One region of the Pectobacterium actinidiae genome, then DNA from elsewhere that is predicted to be linked to it. Evidence: predicted binding sites of a transcription regulator. Region 1 holds the regulator's gene; each other region holds the start of a gene.
The links. Region 1 encodes CRP, which controls carbon source genes, mostly activating them, when cyclic AMP is high. Its sites were predicted from a motif close to ATGTGANNNNNNTCACAT; they were not measured.

Region 1 (7,165 bases):
CAAGGCTTCTCTCGCGTCTATCAGCACTATCTGCTGCGGCTTTTGAAACAAAACGCCAGTCGCAAACTGGCAGCATACCCAGACACATTGCCCATTCAGTTGCCGCAGTTGAAGCGAATCCGCCAACTGCGGGAGTTTGATGACATCATTACTTCACGAATCCACGGTTTTCGCGATGCAGCCGACTACTATCGACGCTGTAGCGCCCTGCCGCTGTTGCCTCAGATTCGTAAACCGTTGCTGATCATCCATGCGAAGGACGATCCCTTCATGACGTCTGAGGTGATTCCCGATCTGTCGCAGTTACCGTCTACTATTGAGTATCAGCTGACGGAACATGGTGGGCATGTCGGCTTCGTCGGTGGAACGTTGCTGAAACCGGAAATGTGGCTGGAACAGCGCATTCCCAATTGGCTTAGCCCATTTTTGGACCATGCCACCGATTCTTTTTCTTCAGGAACCTCTTATTCAGGAACTTTTTATTCAGGAGGAATAGCGTGATTATTCCCTGGCAACAGCTCGATCCAGAAACGTTGGATAACATCATTGAATCTTTCGTCCTGCGAGAAGGCACCGATTACGGCGAGCAGGAACGTTCGCTGGCGCAGAAAGTGGAAGATATCCGCAGCCAGCTCCAATCTGGCGAGGTGGTGTTGGTGTGGTCTGAGTTACATGAAACGCTCAATATCATGCCACGTAACCAGCTCAATGCCGGAGGACACGCTCCTTATTGAGCATGGCGAAAGGCGTGAAAGAACGCGCCAAACATGCTAACAATGATAACTAATTACGTCTTTTTTGAGGATGCACGCAGACCTTCGGTCTGTGCGAACCTCGCGATCACGGAGTCACGCGCCTTATGTCACATCAGCATCCGATTATTGCGGTTACCGGCTCTAGTGGGGCGGGAACCACGACAACCAGTCTGGCCTTCCGTAAGATTTTCCAGCAGTTTGATCTGCGTGCAGCCCAGTTGGAAGGCGATAGCTTTCACCGCTATACCCGCCCGGAAATGGATATGGCGATTCGTAAAGCGCGTGATTCAGGACGCCACATCAGCTATTTCGGCCCGGAAGCGAATGATTTCAGCCTGCTGGAACAGTCGTTTATCGAATATGGCCTGCACGGGCGCGGTCAGACGCGTAAATATCTGCATACCTACGATGAAGCGATTCCCTATAATCAGGTTCCTGGGACGTTCACGCCGTGGGAACCGATGCCGGAACCCACTGACATCCTGTTCTATGAAGGGCTGCACGGCGGCGTGGTCACCGAGCAAAACGACGTGGCACAGCATGTCGATTTGCTCGTCGGCGTGGTGCCAATCGTCAACCTGGAATGGATTCAAAAGCTGATTCGTGACGTCAATGAGCGCGGCCACTCGCGTGAAGCGGTGATGGATTCGGTCGTCCGCTCGATGGAAGACTACATCACCTATATCACGCCACAGTTCTCTCGCACACACATCAATTTCCAGCGCGTGCCCACCGTGGACACCTCCAACCCGTTCGCCGCCAAGTCGATTCCCTCACTGGACGAAAGCTTCGTGGTGATTCATTTTCAGGGGCTGGATAATATTGATTATCCCTATCTGCTCGCCATGTTGCAGGGGTCATTTATCTCCCACATCAACACGCTGGTCGTTCCCGGCGGGAAGATGGGCTTGGCGATGGAATTAATCATGGCACCGCTGGTGCAGCGGCTGATAGAAGGGAAAACGATCGAATAAGCAAAACCGGGCACGGCAGCGTCGTGCCCAGAGAAAGCGATTAAGCCAGCACCCGAATTTCGTGACTGTGCGTCACCTCAACGGCTTTACCCAGCATCAATGCCACAGAACAGTACTTTTCCGCCGACAGGGCGACGGCTCGTTCGACAACGTTATCGGTCAGTCCTTTTCCCGTCACGATAAAATGCAGATTGATGTGGGTAAATAAACGCGGCGCGTCAGACCGACGCTCTGACGTTAATTTCACCTCACAATCCGCCACATCGTTGCGACCTTTTTGTAGAATCGACACCACGTCAATCGCACTGCATCCTCCTACGGACATCAATACCATTTCCATCGGACTGGGCGCTTTATCGCCAGAATTGCCGTCCATCAAAATCTGATGCCCTGATGCGGATTCGCCCAAAAACGTTAAGCCTTCAACCCATTTTACCCGAGCCTGCATGATGCCTCTCCACTAAAAATTTTTTGAAAATTTATATCGTTACTGTACAAAAACCAGCGTTAATCAGAGCTTTGTCATGCTGAAGCGAGACAACACAAGACACATCCTTAAAGCTGTGTTAAAACGAAAATAGAATAGACCTTTTCTGGACAAACCCAGAAACGAAGAAGATGATTACGTGGCCAGATATACCCAGCCACGTTTACGATGCGGCAAGGCAGCAACCGGAAAATCAAGGGTACAGTGGTTCCAGTATATTCCCTGACGTCATTCTGCCTAGACTGAATTTTATTTTTTAGCAGTTAAACACGCCGTACAGGGAACTCTGACCCCTGTAATTTGCGCAGTGAATTACAACAGAGGATGATAGCGAATGGTTCTCGGCAAACCGCAAACAGACCCAACTCTCGAATGGTTCCTTTCCCATTGTCATATCCACAAGTATCCATCGAAGAGCACGCTTATTCACCAAGGTGAAAAAGCAGAAACGCTTTACTACATCGTGAAAGGCTCTGTCGCAGTGCTAATCAAAGATGAAGAAGGCAAGGAGATGATCCTCTCCTACCTCAATCAGGGCGATTTTATCGGCGAGCTAGGCCTGTTTGAAGAAGGTCAGGAGCGTAGCGCCTGGGTTCGGGCAAAAACCGCCTGTGAAGTGGCTGAAATTTCCTATAAAAAATTCCGCCAGCTCATCCAGGTTAACCCGGATATCCTCATGCGTCTGTCAGCCCAAATGGCAAGCAGACTTCAAGTTACCTCTGAGAAAGTCGGCAACCTCGCCTTCCTTGATGTGACTGGCCGTATTGCTCAAACCCTACTCAACCTGGCCAAACAACCTGATGCCATGACGCATCCAGATGGCATGCAAATTAAAATTACCCGTCAGGAAATTGGGCAAATCGTTGGCTGCTCGCGTGAAACCGTGGGTCGCATTCTGAAAATGTTAGAAGACCAGAACCTGATCTCTGCACACGGTAAAACGATTGTCGTTTACGGCACTCGCTAACCCGCTGTCGCTGTACCCTACCAATAAAAAAGCGTGAAGCCTCGGCCTCACGCTTTTTTTATGGCATGCCATCCCTGGCCGCCCCCTTTCGGGTCGTTGCTAACGCAACGTTAAAACGTTCCCTACGTTTTTTATGTCTAATCAGTTTGCTGTCTTAACGACCTGCGCGACGGCGTTGGCGAATTTCTCCATCCCCTGCGCAATATCGTCTTCATCAATGATCAACGAGGGTACAAAACGGATCACGTTAGGCCCAGCCATCAGAACCATCAACCCCTGAGCCGTTGCTGCGGCCAGAAACTCACCCGCACGGCCATGCCACTGCGGTTTCAGTTCTGCACCCAGCAGCAGCCCCATACCGCGAACCTGTTCGAATACGCCGTACTGCTGATTGATTTTCTCAAGCTCACTGACAAACCGATCGTGACGATCCGCCACGCCTGATAACACTTCCGGCGTGTTAATGATATCCAGCGCCGCTTCCGCTACGGCACAAGCCAACGGATTACCGCCATAAGTGGTGCCGTGTACCCCAACCGTCATGGCCGATGCGATCTCTTCCGTCGTCAGCATTGCACTAATCGGGAAGCCGCCACCCAGCGCTTTCGCGGTCGTGAGAATATCCGGCGTGATGCCATAGTGCATGTAGCTGAATAATTTACCGGTACGTCCCATCCCGCTCTGTACTTCATCAAACACCAGCAGCGCCTTATGCTGATCGCACAGATCGCGCACGCCTTGTAAAAATTCAGGCGTCGCAGGCGTAATACCACCCTCACCCTGAATCGGCTCCAGCACGACTGCACAGGTGTGATCGTCCATCACCGCTTTGACCGCCGCCAGATCGTTGAAGGGAACATGGACAATATCCGCAGGCTTAGGCCCGAAACCATCGGCATATTTAGGCTGTCCGCCAACCGAGACGGTGAACAGCGTCCGGCCATGAAACGCATTATAGAAAGCGATGATCTTGGTTTTATACGGACTATGGCGTTTAACCGCATAGTGGCGCGCCAGCTTAAAGGCAGCTTCGTTAGCCTCAGCACCGGAATTAACAAAGAACACGCGGTCGGCAAAAGTGGCATCAATCAATTTGCTGGCGAGGCGTAGCGCAGGTTCGTTGGTGAAGATATTGCTGGTGTGCCACAGCTTTTCACCCTGCTGTTGCAATGCATTCACCAGCGCAGGATGACAGTGACCCAGTGCCGTAACCGCAATGCCGCCGGAGAAATCGATATACTCACGGCCGTCTTGATCCCAGACGCGGCTCCCTTTACCTTTCACTGGTACAAACTTCGCGGGTGCATAAACCGGCAAAATCACTTTATCGTGAGTATCCCGTGTCACTGCTTTCTGCTCTGCTGCCATTTGCTGCCTCACTCTGCTGTCCATCATGTCGGAATGAAAATATAGTCAATAAATATGCATAAAAAATCAATTACAGGCAATATTAAATCGGCTACTGGAGAGAATAACTTTCTATCTCACTAAATTTTAAGGAAATTATCCAAAAGCTCATACCCTTGCTGGCTAAGGATGCTTTCAGGATGAAACTGCACGCCTTCCAGCGGAAGCGAGCGATGGCGGATCCCCATAATCTCGTCACGCTTACCTTCATGTTCGCTCCAGGCCGTGACCTCAAAGCAATCGGGTAGCGAGGCAGAATCAACGATGAGTGAATGGTAGCGGGTGACCGTCAAAGGCTGAGCTAAACCAGTAAAAATGCCCGTGCTGCTGTGCGCAATCGCTGAGGTTTTCCCGTGCATGACCTGCCGTGCTCGCACCACGCGCGCGCCGAACGCCTGCCCCATCGCCTGATGGCCAAGGCACACGCCCAAAATAGGCAACTTATCGGCAAAGTGACGAATAGCAGCCAGTGAAATGCCCGCCTCATCCGGCGTACAAGGGCCCGGTGAAATGACCAATCGTTCGGGCGCAAGCTGTTCGATCTCACGCAGCGTCAGTTCATCATTACGCTTCACCACAACCTGCGCGCCAAGCTCACAAAAGTATTGGTAAAGGTTGTAGGTAAAGGAGTCGTAGTTATCGATAATTAGCAGCATATTGACTTAATGTATTGATAGATATTGGTTATTTAAATTTATCCTACTTTTGATACCCGCAATAATACCCGAAATTTATGTCGCTGCGTTTTTCATAAGCGGGTGTAACACAGGCTATTGTACCTGTATACGTGATGAGAAGAATGACAAGAAATTGATGCTGACTTCATCCAGAGACATATAGATGACAGGAGACAGGGATTCCGTATAGTTTGACAACAGCATGGAATCCCTGCTTTGGTTCGATATTGATTTAAGTGACGAGTACGATCATTAACAATTGTTAAACATCATCCAGAATAAAGGTTATCGGTACCTGATAAAAACCATCAACATATTCAGGCCTTAGCTCCGCAACTGAGCTACCAGGCTTTTCTCCATATAACTCGATGGCTATGTCTGTCAGGGTGTTAGCCGTTACCGCCTCTTTTGCGCTAGACTGGAATAAACCGATTGATGATAGATAATCTAGGGGGAAATTAAATCGATAGACGCCAAATTTATTACCCTCTCTAATAACAATATCCATAGGATTCATCACCTTACTTCCCTTTAATGACAGCTTAGGAATATAGGTTGTGAACTCGACTGGGGTTTCATCTCTAATTTCGGCCCATGTGAGATTGCAACTCTGATTCGCAGAAGCAACTTTCCCTTTCGCTTTGAAAGCATCTGAAAGGCATAAGCCAACTCTGCTTCCGATTAAAGGCTCCATCGTAGACTTACGGATGACATTAATAATAACTTTTACAGCGTCCTGCTGTGTTGATTTAACGGAATCACATTGCCCGTTTTTAAATATAAATTTATCCAACCGTTTATTAATATCATCCTTATTGTTAATTAATGCTGCATTTATTATTATAAATTCCCCATTGGGTTCACTATTGGCACGATATGTCAGACCGCACAGACTAAGTGCTACACCAGATAAAATAAAATTCCTTCTGCTAATCATTATTCAACACTCCGAGTCAACCAGCTCATCCTCAACATGGCTAACTATTGTCATATCTGATGAAGGGTACGTAACACAAGACAATATATACTTTTCCCTTTGGGAATCATTGAGGAAAGACTGGTCACTATCATTATAGCTCCCAGAAGTCACCTTGCATAAGCATGATGAACAGGCCCCAGCCCGACAGCTATAGGGAAGATCTATTCCAGCCTCCTCAGCAGCGTCAAGTATATAGGTATCATCGCTGCATGTTATTTTATGCTTTCCACTGTTCCCTGAAATTGTTATTTCATATTCAGCCATAAAAAATCATCCTTTATAAATAATTAACATCGCAATCCATCGTACTAACTTTAATTAGTATATTTTAAAAAACCTATTCCATTCTCATCCAACGATAAAAAACCACTCATGCGATCAATAAAAAAATAATTATATTAATCATGATGAAATAGAGATTGTCTCATTTAAAAAATCAGAAATCACACATCGGAATCATTCCCTTACATTGGGCAAGACAACTGTGGAAGCGCGTACTTCCATAATCACCAGGAATACCAAGTAGATAAGAGCACTCAGCAATACAACGATCTATATCTGAGGTTGAAATATTATTATTTACAATAATATCTTCCAGTGTTTTTTTCTTAAAAAAACAAGATGTATCCCTGTCTATAACATTTATTTTTTGATTTAAAAAATCGATAGGAATAACTTTCCCTTCCGATCCAATCGCATTACTGGAAAATAAAAAACAAGACATAAAAACGGGCAAAGAAATTGATAATACAAATGACCTTAACATAAATAAATCCTTTAAAAATATGTTAAATAAAATATAAAATGCAACTATATTAGTTATTGGAATTTCATCATGAAAAACTAACCTTTATTATTCACTCACATCCTTATTCACATAAACCGTGAAGCCGTCTGGTTTTAAATCGGGATGGTCAAT
Region 2 (7,165 bases), on a different contig from region 1:
TCGTCTGGCTAAGCGTGGCGTATTGGCAGTCATGCCGAAGGCGAACGAATTCCCGTACACCGTGCGTGTAGTGTCTGAAATCACGGAATCCAACGGTTCTTCTTCTATGGCGTCTGTCTGCGGTGCTTCTCTGGCTCTGATGGATGCTGGTGTGCCGATCAAATCAGCCGTTGCGGGTATCGCGATGGGTCTGGTGAAAGAAGGCGACAACTTTGTTGTTCTGTCCGACATTCTGGGTGATGAAGACCACCTGGGCGATATGGACTTTAAAGTTGCCGGTAGCCGTGAAGGTATCACCGCGCTGCAGATGGATATCAAGATCGAAGGGATTACCCGTGAGATCATGCAGGTTGCTTTGAATCAGGCCAAAGGTGCACGTTTGCACATTCTGGGCGTGATGGAGCAGGCGATCAGTACGCCGCGTGGCGATATCTCTGAATTCGCACCGCGTATTCACACCATCAAGATCAGCACCGATAAGATTAAAGACGTGATCGGTAAAGGTGGTTCAGTGATTCGTGCGCTGACGGAAGAAACAGGCACGACTATTGAAATCGAAGACGATGGTACAGTGAAGATCGCTTCAACCGACGGCGAAAAAGCGAAACACGCGATTCGTCGTATTGAAGAGATCACTGCCGAAATCGAAGTCGGCCGCGTGTATCAGGGTAAAGTTACCCGCATCGTTGATTTTGGTGCTTTCGTCGCTATTGGCGGCGGCAAAGAAGGCCTGGTACATATTTCTCAGATCGCCGACAAGCGCGTAGAGAAAGTGACTGACTACCTGCAAATGGGTCAGGAAGTACCGGTTAAGGTTCTGGAAGTTGATCGTCAGGGCCGTGTGCGCTTAAGCATCAAAGAAGCCAATGCGCCAACTCAGGAAGCGGCAGCCCCGTCTTCTGAGGAATAACGACTGTTAGAAAACGGTCTTATGGCACCTTGCCTGATTATTATGGCAAGGTGCCGCGTGTGTCGTAAGGGTATGGATGTCCTTGCGTCGAGCGGTCCGGGACAGGATGTTCATCCAATGTTTGTCTTCGGGAGTGGGAAATGAAGCCTTTCTTGCGCTGGTGTTATGTTGCAACAGCACTCATGCTGGCAGGATGCAGCAACACGGATTGGCGTAAAGACGCAGTATTGGCGATTCCGTTACAGCCTACTTTGCAGCAGGAAGTGATTCTGGCACGCATGGAGCAAATCCTTGCAAGCCGGGCATTAACCGATGATGAACGAGCACAGCTATTATATGAGCGCGGAGTGCTGTATGATAGTCTCGGGTTACGGGCATTGGCGCGGAATGATTTTTCACAAGCGTTGACGATCCGCCCTGATATTCCAGAAGTTTTTAACTATTTGGGTATCTATTTAACGCAGGCAGGCAATTTTGATGCTGCCTATGAAGCGTTTGATTCTGTACTAGAGCTTGATCCAACTTACAATTACGCGCGTTTAAACCGGGGCATCGCTTTGTATTATGGCGGTCGCTACCTGTTAGCGCAGGATGATCTGCTGGCGTTTTATCGAGACGATCCGAATGATCCTTTCCGTTCGTTATGGCTGTATCTCGTGGAGCGAGAAATCAATCCAGAGACGGCCAAAATTGCGTTGAAAAAACGCTATGACGACGCCAAGAAAGGGCCTTGGGGATGGAATATTGTCGAATTCTATCTGGGCAGTATCAGTGAAAAAACACTGATGCAGCGTTTACAGGTAGAAGCTACGGATAACACTTCGCTCGCTGAGCATCTCAGTGAAACTGACTTCTATTTAGGTAAGCACTACCTAAGTCTGGGGGACAAGAACACCGCTTTGGCGCTGTTCAAGCTGACGGTTGCCAACAACGTTCATAACTTTGTTGAGCACCGCTATGCATTGTTGGAATTGGCGCTATTAGGCCAAGAGCAAGACGACCTATCAGGATCGGACCAGCAATAGCTGACGAACACTTATATCAGCCTGAAAAACTTCGGTTATCACCTTCACCGGTGAGGGCTTTTTTGTTCGCTTTTTAATCCAATTTGAGCCGGTTCACACTTTTCAATGAAAATGACTGAAAATTTTCACGACGAGTTATGTAGACTGGCCGCCATGTTTAATGAGGCACGTGTACATGACTGATTTAGTAACTTCTTTTGCCGATTTGGGGCTGAACACCTCTATTCTTAATGCCCTGACTGATTTGGGCTATGAAAAACCGTCTCCGATTCAGGCGGAATGTATTCCTCACCTGCTGAATGGTCGCGATGTGCTGGGTATGGCACAGACCGGTAGCGGTAAAACAGCAGCGTTCTCTCTGCCATTACTGAACAATCTGAAACCTGAGCTTAAAGCACCACAGATTCTGGTGCTGGCACCGACCCGCGAACTGGCGGTGCAGGTAGCAGAGGCCTGCAATGATTTCTCCAAACATATGCACGGCGTGAATGTCGTCGCACTGTACGGCGGTCAGCGCTATGACGTGCAACTGCGCGCTTTGCGTGGCGGAGCACAGATTGTTGTCGGTACGCCGGGCCGTCTGCTGGATCACCTGAAACGCGGTACGCTGGATCTGTCCAACCTGAGTGGTCTGGTGCTGGACGAAGCGGATGAAATGCTGCGTATGGGCTTCATCGAAGATGTTGAAAACATCATGGCTCAGATCCCTGCTGAACATCAGACTGCACTGTTCTCTGCGACTATGCCAGAAGCGATCCGCCGCATTACGCGCCGTTTCATGAAAGATCCGCAAGAAGTTCGCATTCAATCAAGCATTACTACGCGCCCAGACATCAGCCAGAGCTACTGGACGGTGCAGGGTATGCGTAAAAATGAAGCGCTGGTACGTTTCCTGGAAGCGGAAGATTTTGATGCGGCGATTATTTTCGTTCGTACCAAGAATGCAACGCTGGAAGTGGCCGAAGCGCTGGAGCGCAGCGGTTACAACAGTGCCGCGCTGAACGGTGACATGAATCAGGCGCTGCGTGAGCAAACGCTGGAGCGTCTGAAAGATGGTCGCCTTGATATCCTGATCGCGACCGATGTTGCGGCGCGTGGTCTGGACGTTGAGCGTATCAGCCTGGTAGTCAACTACGATATCCCGATGGATGCCGAGTCTTACGTTCACCGTATTGGCCGTACCGGTCGTGCAGGTCGTGCGGGTCGCGCTCTGCTGTTCGTCGAAAACCGTGAACGTCGCCTGCTGCGCAACGTTGAGCGCACAATGAAGCTGACCATTCCAGAAGTGGAATTGCCAAATGCAGAATTGCTGGGTCAACGTCGTCTGGCTAAGTTTGCCGCTAAAGTACAGCAACAGCTGGAAAGCAGCGATCTGGATATGTACCGTGCGCTGTTGACGAAATTGCAGCCGCAGGAAGAGCTGGATGTTGAAACGCTGGCTGCTGCGCTGCTGAAAATGGCGCAGGGCGAACGTCCTCTGATTCTGCCACCCGATCCGGTCTTCCGTCCTCGTCGCGAATTCCGCGATCGTGATGAGTCTCGCAGTGATTCACGCGGCGATCGTCGTCGTGATCCTCGCGATTCTCGTGACAGCCGTGACGGTGACCGTCCGCAACGTCGTGAGCGTCGTGATGCTGGTGAGATGGAACTGTATCGTATTGAAGTAGGTCGTGATGACGGCGTTGAAGTTCGCCACATTGTTGGTGCCATCGCCAACGAAGGGGATATCAGCAGCCGCTATATCGGTAACATTAAGCTGTTTGCGTCTCACTCGACGATTGAACTGCCGAAAGGTATGCCGGGCGATCTGTTATCACATTTCACCCGTACGCGTATTCTGAACAAACCAATGAATATGCAGTTGATGGGTGATGCAGTTGCACAGCCAGAACGTCGTGGCGGTGGTCGTCCTGGTGGCGAACGTCGTGATGGCGCTGCACCACGTCGTTCTTTCGGCGGTGGTGAACGCCGTGAAGGTAACGGCGGTGAGCGTCGCGAGCGTTCTTTCAACCGTGATAACCGTGACGGCGCTTCACGCGCTCCACGTCGCCGCCCTGCTGACGCGTAAGCTACGGTTTTTTTTAAAATTTACGGCAAGGCAAAACGACCCTCAACGGGTCGTTTTTTTTGGTCAGAACACATTCACTCGTTCGATATTACAGCGTCTGCTGTACATCCATCGCGATTTCAAACGATCGCAGTCGTGCCTGATGGTCAAAAATCTGACCGTTGATCATCACTTCATCCGCCTGCGTTTCACGCAAAAGGCTCTGCAACCCATGACGGACTTTCGTGCTATCGCCAACAATCGACAGCCTCAGTGCTTGATCGGCACCGAACTGCTCGGCAGGCGATCCGACCGTGTCGATGTTTTCTACCGGAGCGGGCAGCGGGCCCGGCGTGCCACGGCGCAGGTTGATGAACTGTTGCTGCATTGAGGTAAAGAGGAAGCGTGCATCCCGATCGCTATCAGCGGCAACCACATTGACGCACACCATCGCGTAGGGCTTGGCGTAGGTGGCTGAAGGGACAAAGTTCTCACGGTAGAGGCGGAATGCTTCCAGCAACATATCGGGTGCGAAATGGGCGGCGAAGGCAAAAGGTAATCCCAGTTTGGCAGCCAACTGCGCGCTGTACAGGCTTGAACCCAGTAGCCAGATCGGAACGTGTAGACCTTGTCCCGGAACGGCTTGTACTGCCTGACCCGGCTGTGCGTCGGCAAAATAGCGTTGCAATTCCTGTACATCATGTGGGAAATCGTCGATATCGGCATTAAGGTGACGACGCAGCGCCATCATGGTGCGCTGGTCGGTGCCGGGTGCGCGACCTAATCCCAAATCGATACGGCCGGGATAAAGTGATTCCAGCGTACCGAACTGCTCGGCGATGACGAGCGGTGAGTGGTTCGGTAGCATCACGCCGCCAGAGCCGAGACGGATGCGTTGTGTACCCGAGGCAAGGTAGCCAAGTAGCACCGACGTCGCCGCGCTGGCGATGCCCGTCATGCTGTGATGTTCTGCCAGCCAATAGCGGTGATAGCCCCATTTTTCTGTATGTTGCGCCAGATCCAGCGAGCGATGAAAGGCATCACGCGCTGTCGCACCTTGCGGAATAGGCGCAAGATCGAGGACGGAAAACACGGTGGATTGAGAAGATGTGGACATAATGTGGCTCACTTTGTTGTTCACTGACTCCACCCATTCGGTGGATGCTAACGCCGTCAGTCAATGATGAAAGTCAGAGCAGTATGAGCGATTGTGGCGGCGCTGCGTAATTCAAAAGATGCGTTTAGGAAGAAAAGGGCGGCTGGCCGCCCTGAGATAAGGTAGGTTACTGAACGAGTTCAAGACCGGCGACGCGGCGCCAGTAGCCGTTGCAATCAGCCTGATTTTCCAACGTTAATGGCGCATTTCCCTGTTCGTTAGCGCGAAATTTATCCAGCATTTCTGGGGTGCTGATATCGTTCGGTGATAGCCGGACAATATCGACCAGATCCCGCATTGATGTCAGCTCGTTGCCGAGGTTGTAGCAATAGCCGCTTTGTGTCTGAATGCCGTTGAGGACAAACACCTGCTGATTTTCCTGCGACAGCATTTTTCTGCCTTGCGGATAGCTAAGACAGCAGGTTTCACATTCATCCTTTGGTCGATCTTCTGAACGGGCGGTAAAGCAGCGGGCGGAATAGGCTAACGGTAAGTGGCCGTAGCTGAGCACTTCCACTTCAAACTGATGGCGAAAGCCAAGCTCGTCACACTGATTCAACAGGTTTTGCAGCCAGTCACGAGAGAGTTCGACTGGCATGCACCAGCGCACCATGCCTTGTTTGTGCAGGACTCGCAGTGTGTACGCGTTGTAGCAGTTGAGTGCGTGTCCGGCGACAAACGGTAGGTTACGTTCGGCGGCGATGTTAACTGCACCCAGATCGTTGGCTTCCAGTAAGAACTCGCCGTTCTCCACATAGCGTTTTAGCTCTGTGAGTTCCGATGGCGCTTGTAACAGCGCTAATGTAGAGATCACCACCTGCTTGCCGCTGTTGGCGACCTCGCGGGCGACGTTGAACCAGTCCGCCACCTTCATCAAACGGCGTTTGCTGCACACCGTTTCGCCGAGATAAATGATATCGGCGCTGCTGTTCACCGCGGTCTGATAAAACGCCTCAACATCCGCTTTCGGCCAATAGTAGAGGATATTCCCTAATGCGTATTTCATGTGTTCTCCTGCTACTGCCATTTACGGTGATAAGCGCCGAGCGTGGTCTGCGTACCTTCTGCCACTGCACCTAACGCCTCCATCCAGGCCTGCGTGGGAACGAATGTCTCAGGATTGGCACGGCAGCGATCGATAGCCTGTCGCCACACCTGCGTAATCTGGCTGACGTAGGCCGGGCTGCGCTGGCGGCCCTCAATTTTTACAGAGGCAATATTGGCGGCCATCAATTCAGGCAGAAGCTCCAGCGTGTTCAGGCTGGTTGGTTCTTCCAGCGCATGGTAGCGCTGCCCATCGACGACATAACGGCCTTTACATAATGTGGGGTAACCGGCGTTTTCATCGTCCTGATAGCGATCGATCAGGATATTGTTCAGGCGTGATTCCATGCCGTTCTCCGTCTGTTGCCAGCGTACAAATCGCGCTGGCGAGCAGGCACCCACGGTATTTGGTGATTCACCGGTCAGATAAGAAGAGAGATAGCAGCGGCCTTCTGCCATGATGCACAGGCTGCCGAAGGCGAACACTTCAAGCGGCACCGGGCTGGTGCGGGCGATCTGCTTCACTTGGTGAATGGATAGCACGCGCGGCAGCACGATACGAGCGACATCGAAATGGCGATGGTAGAAGCGGATCGCTTCGGTGTTTGTCGCAGAAGCCTGAACTGACACGTGACGCTCGATGTTGGGATAGCGCTCGGCGGCATATTCCAGCATGGCGAGATCGGCGAGGATCAGTACATCAGCACCGATCTGCGCGGCCATGTCCACGGCACGCTGCCAGCGCTGATAGCCGTCCGGGTGAGCAAACGTATTGATGGCGATGTGCAGCTTACGCCGGTGGCGATGCACGTACTCGCGCGCTTCCTGTAGCTTCTTATCGGTAAAGTTCAGCCCGGCAAAATGACGTGCGTTGGTGTCATCTTTCAGGCCGATATAGACCGCATCTGCGCCATTATCGATGGCAGCTTTCAGTGCCGGCAGGTTGCCAGCGGGGCAAAGCAGTTCCATACACAATCCTTCAT
Region 3 (7,165 bases), 720 kb from region 1:
TAAACAGGCCTTCCTGATTCGTGAACTTAGCTCCAAGCGCCCGCTCCTGCCGCGCTACTGGGAACCAAGTGCGGATACCAAAGAAGTGCTGGATACCTGTCGGGTCATCGCCAAAGCGCCAATCGGTTCTGTCGCCGCCTATGTCATTTCAATGGCGCGCACGCCTTCCGACGTGCTGGCCGTTCACCTGCTGCTCAAGGAAGCTGGCTGCCCGTTCGCCCTGCCGGTCGCGCCGCTGTTTGAAACGCTGGACGACCTGAACAACGCTGATGATGTCATGACGCAATTACTGAGCATCGACTGGTATCGCGGCTTTATTCAGGGCAAGCAAATGGTCATGATCGGCTATTCCGACTCTGCGAAAGATGCGGGCGTGATGGCTGCCTCTTGGGCGCAGTACCGTGCACAGGACGCGTTGATCAAAACCTGTGAGAAAGCGGGTATAGCGCTGACGCTGTTCCACGGACGCGGCGGTTCCATCGGTCGCGGTGGTGCACCGGCTCATGCCGCGCTGTTGTCACAACCGCCGGGTAGCCTGAAAGGTGGCCTGCGCGTAACGGAACAGGGCGAGATGATCCGCTTTAAATACGGCCTGCCGGAAGTCACCATTAGCAGCCTCGCGCTGTATACCGGCGCGATTCTGGAAGCAAACCTGCTCCCGCCGCCGGAACCAAAACAGGAATGGCACGAGGTAATGGATGAGCTGTCTCGCGTGTCCTGCGATATGTACCGTGGATACGTGCGTGAGAACCCAGATTTCGTCCCGTATTTCCGTGCTGCGACACCTGAACTGGAGCTGGGTAAACTGCCGCTGGGCTCACGTCCGGCCAAACGTCGCCCGAACGGCGGCGTGGAAAGCCTGCGCGCTATCCCGTGGATTTTCGCCTGGACGCAGAACCGTTTGATGCTGCCTGCGTGGCTCGGTGCGGGCGCTGGTTTGCAGAAAGTGGTGGATGATGGCAAGCAGGGACAGTTGGAAGCGATGTGTCGCGACTGGCCGTTCTTCTCGACGCGTATCGGCATGCTAGAGATGGTATTCGCCAAAGCTGACCTGTGGCTGGCGGAGTATTACGATCAGCGTCTGGTAGAAGAAAAGCTGTGGCCGTTAGGGAAACAGCTGCGCGATCAGTTGGCCGCCGACATCAAGGTCGTGCTGACCATCTCCAACGACGATCACCTGATGGCTGACCTGCCGTGGATCGCCGAGTCTATCGCACTGCGTAACGTCTACACCGATCCCCTGAACGTGTTGCAGGCTGAGCTACTTCACCGCTCACGTCAGCAGGAACAGCCGGATGCCGATCTCGAGCTGGCGCTGATGGTGACGATCGCCGGTGTCGCGGCGGGTATGCGTAATACGGGTTAATTTCGAGAGCAGTAAAAATAAAGGCCGGTCAACTGACCGGCCTAAAACAATAACCTTACGCCAGATATTTATCCTGCAAATAATTCCGCGCACGATTATCCAGACCGTATTCCACTTCAAGCCAGCTATCGATCGAACCATGTCGTTCGTAGATGGCCTGCAACGCCGTCACGATGAACTCTTCCTGCACCGACAACACATAAGAGAACTGTCCCAGCGCTTTCTCATTCAACGTTGCCGACAGATGCGTCAGTAGCTGCTGGCGGAAGGGCGTCAGCGTCGTTTCGGTGAGCAGGTAATCTTCCATCACCGTCTGTTCATCCGCACCCAGCGCAAACATCACCAGCGCCGAACCGATACCCGTGCGATCTTTGCCCACGGCGCAGTGCTGTACCAGCCCGCCCTCGTCTGGCCGTAATAACAGCGACACCAACTGTGTATAGGCCGAGTTATTGAAAGGCAAACGGCGATAAAGCTCCAGCATGAATGCCCGAGAATCAAACGCCGCCAGCACATCAGATCCCAGTGAATCCAGATTAGCCGTCACTTCGTGGCGTAATGGATTGGCCGGATAAGCGTGATAGTTAGCGCCAGTCCACAATACATCGGGCTTCTGCGCAATTTCATCAGCATCCCGGTAATCCACCACATGGGAAATAGGTACGCCAGCAAGATGTTCACAGTCAGCCTGACTCAGCAGATCCAGCGAGCCGGAGCGAAAAAGTTTACCGTGTCGAATAAGCCGCCCATCAGCAGCGCGGTTGCCGCCTAAATCGCGGAAGTTGATTCCGCCGTCCAGCGGTAATAAAGAGGGATGGAGCAACGTTGGTTCGGTCATACATCTCCTTGCGAGGTTGAAAGGCGAGCAAGGCAACCGTATTACACGTGCTAAGCACGGTGCAGGTTAACCCGATGAACCTGAAGAGGCTATCAGGATACGGGCTGGCATCGATGATAGCCAGCCCAAAATACCATCAATTTTTTCGCTTATTCAGCCGCTAACAACCGGCGAGTCGCATCCAGCAATACCTTGATGACGGTAGTTTCGGCCAGTTTCATGGTCGCCGCATCTGGGATTTCCTGCTGGGTACGGTTCACGATTACACCCGCGATCATGCCTGCTTTCAGCCCCTGGCTGGCGCACATGGTCAGCAGCGTGGCGGATTCCATTTCATAGTTCAGCACCCCCATGCTCTGCCATTCTTCCATCGAGCCGCGGAAGCGACGTACAACGCGTCCAGAGAAGGTGTCATAGCGTTCCTGACCGGGGTAAAACGTATCGGAAGACGCTGTGATGCCGACGTGCAACGCCGCACCCGAGGCTTTTGCCGCATCCACCAGCGCGGTGGTACAGCCGAAATCCGCAACGGCTGGGAATTCCATTGGCGCGAAGTGGAGGCTCGCCCCGTCAAGACGGACGGCCGCAGTGGTCACTAACACATCACCGACGTTGATGCCGGGCTGAATCGCCCCCGTCGTGCCGACACGCAGGAAAGTGCGGATACCGAGCTGTGTCAATTCTTCTACCGCGATTGACGTTGACGGACCGCCAATGCCGGTCGAGCAAACAATCACTGCCTTGCCGTCCAACTCTGCACGCCAAGACGTAAATTCACGGTGTGATGCAAGATGTACCGGGTTATCCATCAGGCGAGCAATTTTTTCAACACGCTCAGGATCGCCGGGGACGATAGCCAGCGTCGCGCCCTGTAAATCGTTCTTGACCAGACCAAGATGGAACACATCAGATGTAGACATAACTGCCTCCCGAGCAATCAATTGGGTATTCAGAGAAATCGCGCCGGACGCCTTATCCAGGCAGCCTTTCGCAGCCAGTCAGCGTCCGTTCAATACAAAGACTCTAGCGCATCATTACGTTTTTTAAGTGATGCGAGTCACCTATGAAAAAGAAACAAATATCAACATACATAAAAAATGTGATACAAATCACTATTTATCAGATAAGGACGTCATTTTTGCCGATTAATTGTCTTCTAGTGTAGATTCTTTAATCATTGATAGTATTTATCATGGATATTCTGAAATCCCTTTTTCCATGAAAATCGGCCGATCACAGGAGAGCGCGTAATGAAGACTGATGAACAGACGACCTTCACACATCTTCCCCAAGGGCTATCCCCAGCGGTGGAACCGCAGACCTCCTCCATCATTACAACAGATACTATCGGTATCGTTGCCAGTGAAACCACTATTCCTTCTCAGGGTGAGCCGCTACCCGCGTATATCGCCAGACCGGCAAACCACGATGGGCCGCTCCCTATCGTTCTGGTGGTTCAGGAGATTTTCGGCGTTCATCAACACATTCAGGATGTTTGCCGCAGGCTGGCCAAGCAAGGCTACATGGCTATTGCACCCGAGCTGTATTTTCGTCAGGGCGACCCCAGCCACTATAACGACATTCAGCAAATCCTGACCGAGTTGGTGTACAAGGTGCCTGATACGCAGGTGCTATCCGATCTCGATCGCGCCGCCAACTGGGCAATTAAACAAGGCGGCGATGCCAGTAAGCTGGCGATAACGGGTTTCTGTTGGGGCGGACGCATCACCTGGCTCTACGCCGCGCACAACCCACAGCTCAAAGCGGCCGTTGCCTGGTATGGCAAGTTTACCGGTGAGAAAACGCTGAATAGTCCCAAGCACCCGGTCGATATCGCTACGGAATTGGAAGCTCCGGTGCTGGGGTTGTACGGCGCGAAAGATGAAGGCATTCCGTTGGAACAGGTTGATACCATGCGGCAGGCGCTGCGTGCAGCCAACGCGGCGGCAGATATTATCGTCTACCCCGATGCCGGACATGCTTTCCATGCCGATTACCGTCCCAGCTACCATGAAGAATCCGCACGTGACGGCTGGCAGCGTATGCTGTCATGGTTCCAGAAAAACGGCGCAGCGTAACGCCATCACGCCATTTTCGTTACTATCCACAGCCTAAAACGCCACCGAACAACGGTGGCGTTGGTATTTATCTTTACGGTTTACAGAGAAAGACAGCCTTAAAACGTCGTCCAGTCGCCGTTATTGCCCTTGTCTTTCGCTGCCGCTGGCGCTAAAGACAGCGTTGGCGTGCGCGTTGGTGCCGGTGCATAAGAAGCGGTTTTGCCGCTGCCATATGACTGCAATTTAAACGCGCTTACCGCTTCCGCCAGAACAGAGGCCTGTGCTTGCAGAGACAGAGCCGCAGAGGCCGATTCTTCAACCAGAGACGCATTCTGCTGGGTCGTCGTATCAATTTGTCCAACCGCCAGATTCATCTGGTTAATCCCATCGCTCTGCTCACGGCTAGCCTGCGAGATTTCGCTGATGATTTCATTCACATCCCGCACATAGCCCGTTAATCCGCTCATCGTTTCTTCGGCGGTATCCACCAGCAACATACCTTCCTGAATTTTGCTCACGGAGTCGTCGATCAAATCTTTGATCTCCCGCGCGGCGGTCGCACTGCGTTGTGCCAGAGAACGCACTTCCCCCGCCACCACCGCAAAGCCTCTCCCCTGTTCACCCGCACGCGCGGCTTCAACCGCGGCGTTCAACGCCAGAATGTTGGTCTGGAACGCAATACCGTCAATCACGCCGATGATCTCCGCCATACGCTGGGATGAATCACGAATGCCGCGCATTTTCTGCGTTACGGAAACCATCACATCGCCGCTATGCTTCGCCGCACCAGAGGCTTTGTTCGCGATGTCTGTTGCCTGCTGGGTATTTTCCGCCGTGTTTTTAATGGTAGACGTCAGTTGTTCCATCGAGGCCGCCGTTTCTTCCAGTGAGCTGGCCTGCTCTTCGGTGCGCGATGACAAATCCTGATTACCTGCGGCGATTTGCGAGGCTGCCGTGGAGATGGTTTCCGCCCCGTCACGCACCTGCCCGACAATCGTGCTCAGGCTGGTGTTCATGTGATCCAGCGATTGCAGCAGCAATCCGGTTTCATCTTTGCTGGTAACAGTGATACGTGAGGTCAGGTCGCCCTGTGCCACTCTGTCTGCCACTTGCAAAGCCTGCTGTATCGGTCGGGTTACGCTGCGCGTAATTGACCAGGCAATTAGTGCTCCAAATACAGCGCCCAGCGCTAAAATGAGCAATAAAATCATGCGGGTATTGCTGTACACCTCAGCCATGGCTTCAACGGAGGTATCCATCGCATCATCTTGATAATTTACCAACTGCTTTACCGCATCACGGTACTGGCGTTGGATAACATTCAGATTATTGTTGAACTCCTCAATCGCCGCTTCGCGATTGCCCGCTACCACTTCACTAATAATTTTATCGCCAGATTTCAGAAACTCGGTACGAATTCCGCGAATAGTGCGTAACTGGGAGATCGAACGCTCTTCAACCGTTTGGCTTTCCAGTTTGTCCAGCAGGCGACCAATTTCCTGACGGAACTCACCCACACGGCTCACGTTTGTCTGAATTTGTTCCTGACCCGACACCAGCATCAGCCGCTGATATGCCACCAGAATACTCGTGACATTATCGATCAGATTGTTGGCGTCCACCGTTTGTGGATAAACCTCTTTGACGATGTCTCTGGCACCATCCTGAAAACTGGATAGCTTAGACAGGGAAAAAATACTCACGGCAAACAGCATCAAGATCAGGATGGCAAACCCGGCACCCAGCCGATAGCCAATACGCCAATTCGCTAAATTCATGTCTCACTCCTTTTAGGTAATGCATAGCAATGTCAATTGCGCACATGTCGCAGCTTGATGGACAACAGGGCGGAGAATGGCTGGCTATCCGAAGGAAATAGCGGTTTCCCCTCTGACTGCACCACAGATACCTTAAGGCAAGCCTTTCCACGCACACTCTCAGCGTGAGAGGCGCGACAAAAACCAAGTAATTTCTTCAGGTGTTCAGGTACAAAAGTGGAAATAAATCTAACAATGCTATAAATACGATTGATAAGACCGCAGATACATTATCGAGGTCATAATAATGATCTTCCCTCTTCGTATTCACGCATCCTGCCGCCTCGGATTACTGATTTTATCGACACCCAACTCCCCATCCCATGAACAATCAATAAAAATAATGTTGCTGCTACGTAAAAGCATAGTCAGACATATTTAATCTTCATAATGGAGAAATGGGAATATCTTAAAAATCAGGATAACCATATGAATAAAAGATAAAAATTTGTATTTACTCCCTGTGACACAACGCAAAAAAATCAGGGAGGCTACAGCCCCCTGATGGAATAGACGTTATGTTAGCAACACTGTCATATTATTGCGGCAAATTTAGGCTTTCTTTGCCCCTGCCAGCGCCAGAGACAGCGTGGGCGTACTTATCGGCATCGACGCATAAGACTCGGTGTTGCTACTACCATATGACTGTATTTTAAATGCACTCACCGCCTCCGCCAGAACGGAGGCCTGTGCTTGCAGAGACAGAGCCGCAGAGGCTGATTCTTCAACCAAAGCCGCATTCTGTTGGGTGGTGGTATCAATTTGTCCAATCGCCAGATTCATCTGGTTAATTCCGTCACTCTGCTCACGGCTCGCTTGTGAAATCTCGCTGATAATACCGTGTACGTCCTTCACGTGAGCCGTTAATCCGCCCATCGTTTCTTCTGCGGTATCAACCAGTTCCATGCCTTCACGAATTTTGCTCACGGAGTCGTCGATCAAACCCTTAATCTCCCGTGCGGCAGTCGCACTGCGCTGTGCCAGTGAACGGACTTCTCCCGCAACCACGGCAAAACCACGCCCTTGTTCGCCCGCACGCGCGGCTTCAACGGCAGCGTTTAGCGCCAGAATGTTGGTCTGGAAC

Region 2: a site for CRP is predicted at 2,017-2,034, ahead of yrbN (protein YrbN). Genes of this name have one in related genera too.
Region 3: a site for CRP is predicted at 3,302-3,319, ahead of udp (uridine phosphorylase). Genes of this name have one in related genera too.

The regions. Positions count from the first base shown of each region.
Region 1 is NZ_JRMH01000002.1:52,094-59,258, forward strand. Features, by position in the region: gene KKH3_RS17835 (hydrolase) at 1-501, shown strand, start outside; gene KKH3_RS17840 (YheU family protein) at 498-734, shown strand; gene KKH3_RS17845 (phosphoribulokinase) at 860-1,729, shown strand; gene KKH3_RS17850 (OsmC family protein) at 1,770-2,177, opposite strand; gene crp (cAMP-activated global transcriptional regulator CRP) at 2,551-3,183, shown strand; gene argD (bifunctional acetylornithine/succinyldiaminopimelate transaminase) at 3,325-4,551, opposite strand; gene KKH3_RS17865 (aminodeoxychorismate synthase component II) at 4,671-5,246, opposite strand; gene KKH3_RS17870 (hypothetical protein) at 5,530-6,204, opposite strand; gene KKH3_RS21955 (2Fe-2S iron-sulfur cluster-binding protein) at 6,208-6,510, opposite strand; gene KKH3_RS22340 (hypothetical protein) at 6,683-7,012, opposite strand; gene KKH3_RS17875 (hypothetical protein) at 7,100-7,165, opposite strand, start outside.
Region 2 is NZ_JRMH01000001.1:478,819-485,983, forward strand. Features, by position in the region: gene pnp (polyribonucleotide nucleotidyltransferase) at 1-910, shown strand, start outside; gene nlpI (lipoprotein NlpI) at 1,051-1,935, shown strand; gene yrbN (protein YrbN) at 2,047-2,118, shown strand; gene KKH3_RS02020 (DEAD/DEAH family ATP-dependent RNA helicase) at 2,111-4,003, shown strand; gene KKH3_RS02025 (luciferase-like monooxygenase) at 4,092-5,099, opposite strand; gene KKH3_RS02030 (U32 family peptidase) at 5,266-6,144, opposite strand; gene ubiU (ubiquinone anaerobic biosynthesis protein UbiU) at 6,156-7,151, opposite strand.
Region 3 is NZ_JRMH01000002.1:770,631-777,795, reverse strand. Features, by position in the region: gene ppc (phosphoenolpyruvate carboxylase) at 1-1,366, shown strand, start outside; gene KKH3_RS20965 (tyrosine-protein phosphatase) at 1,422-2,204, opposite strand; gene udp (uridine phosphorylase) at 2,354-3,124, opposite strand; gene KKH3_RS20955 (dienelactone hydrolase family protein) at 3,455-4,282, shown strand; gene KKH3_RS20950 (methyl-accepting chemotaxis protein) at 4,381-6,042, opposite strand; gene KKH3_RS20945 (methyl-accepting chemotaxis protein) at 6,634-7,165, opposite strand, start outside.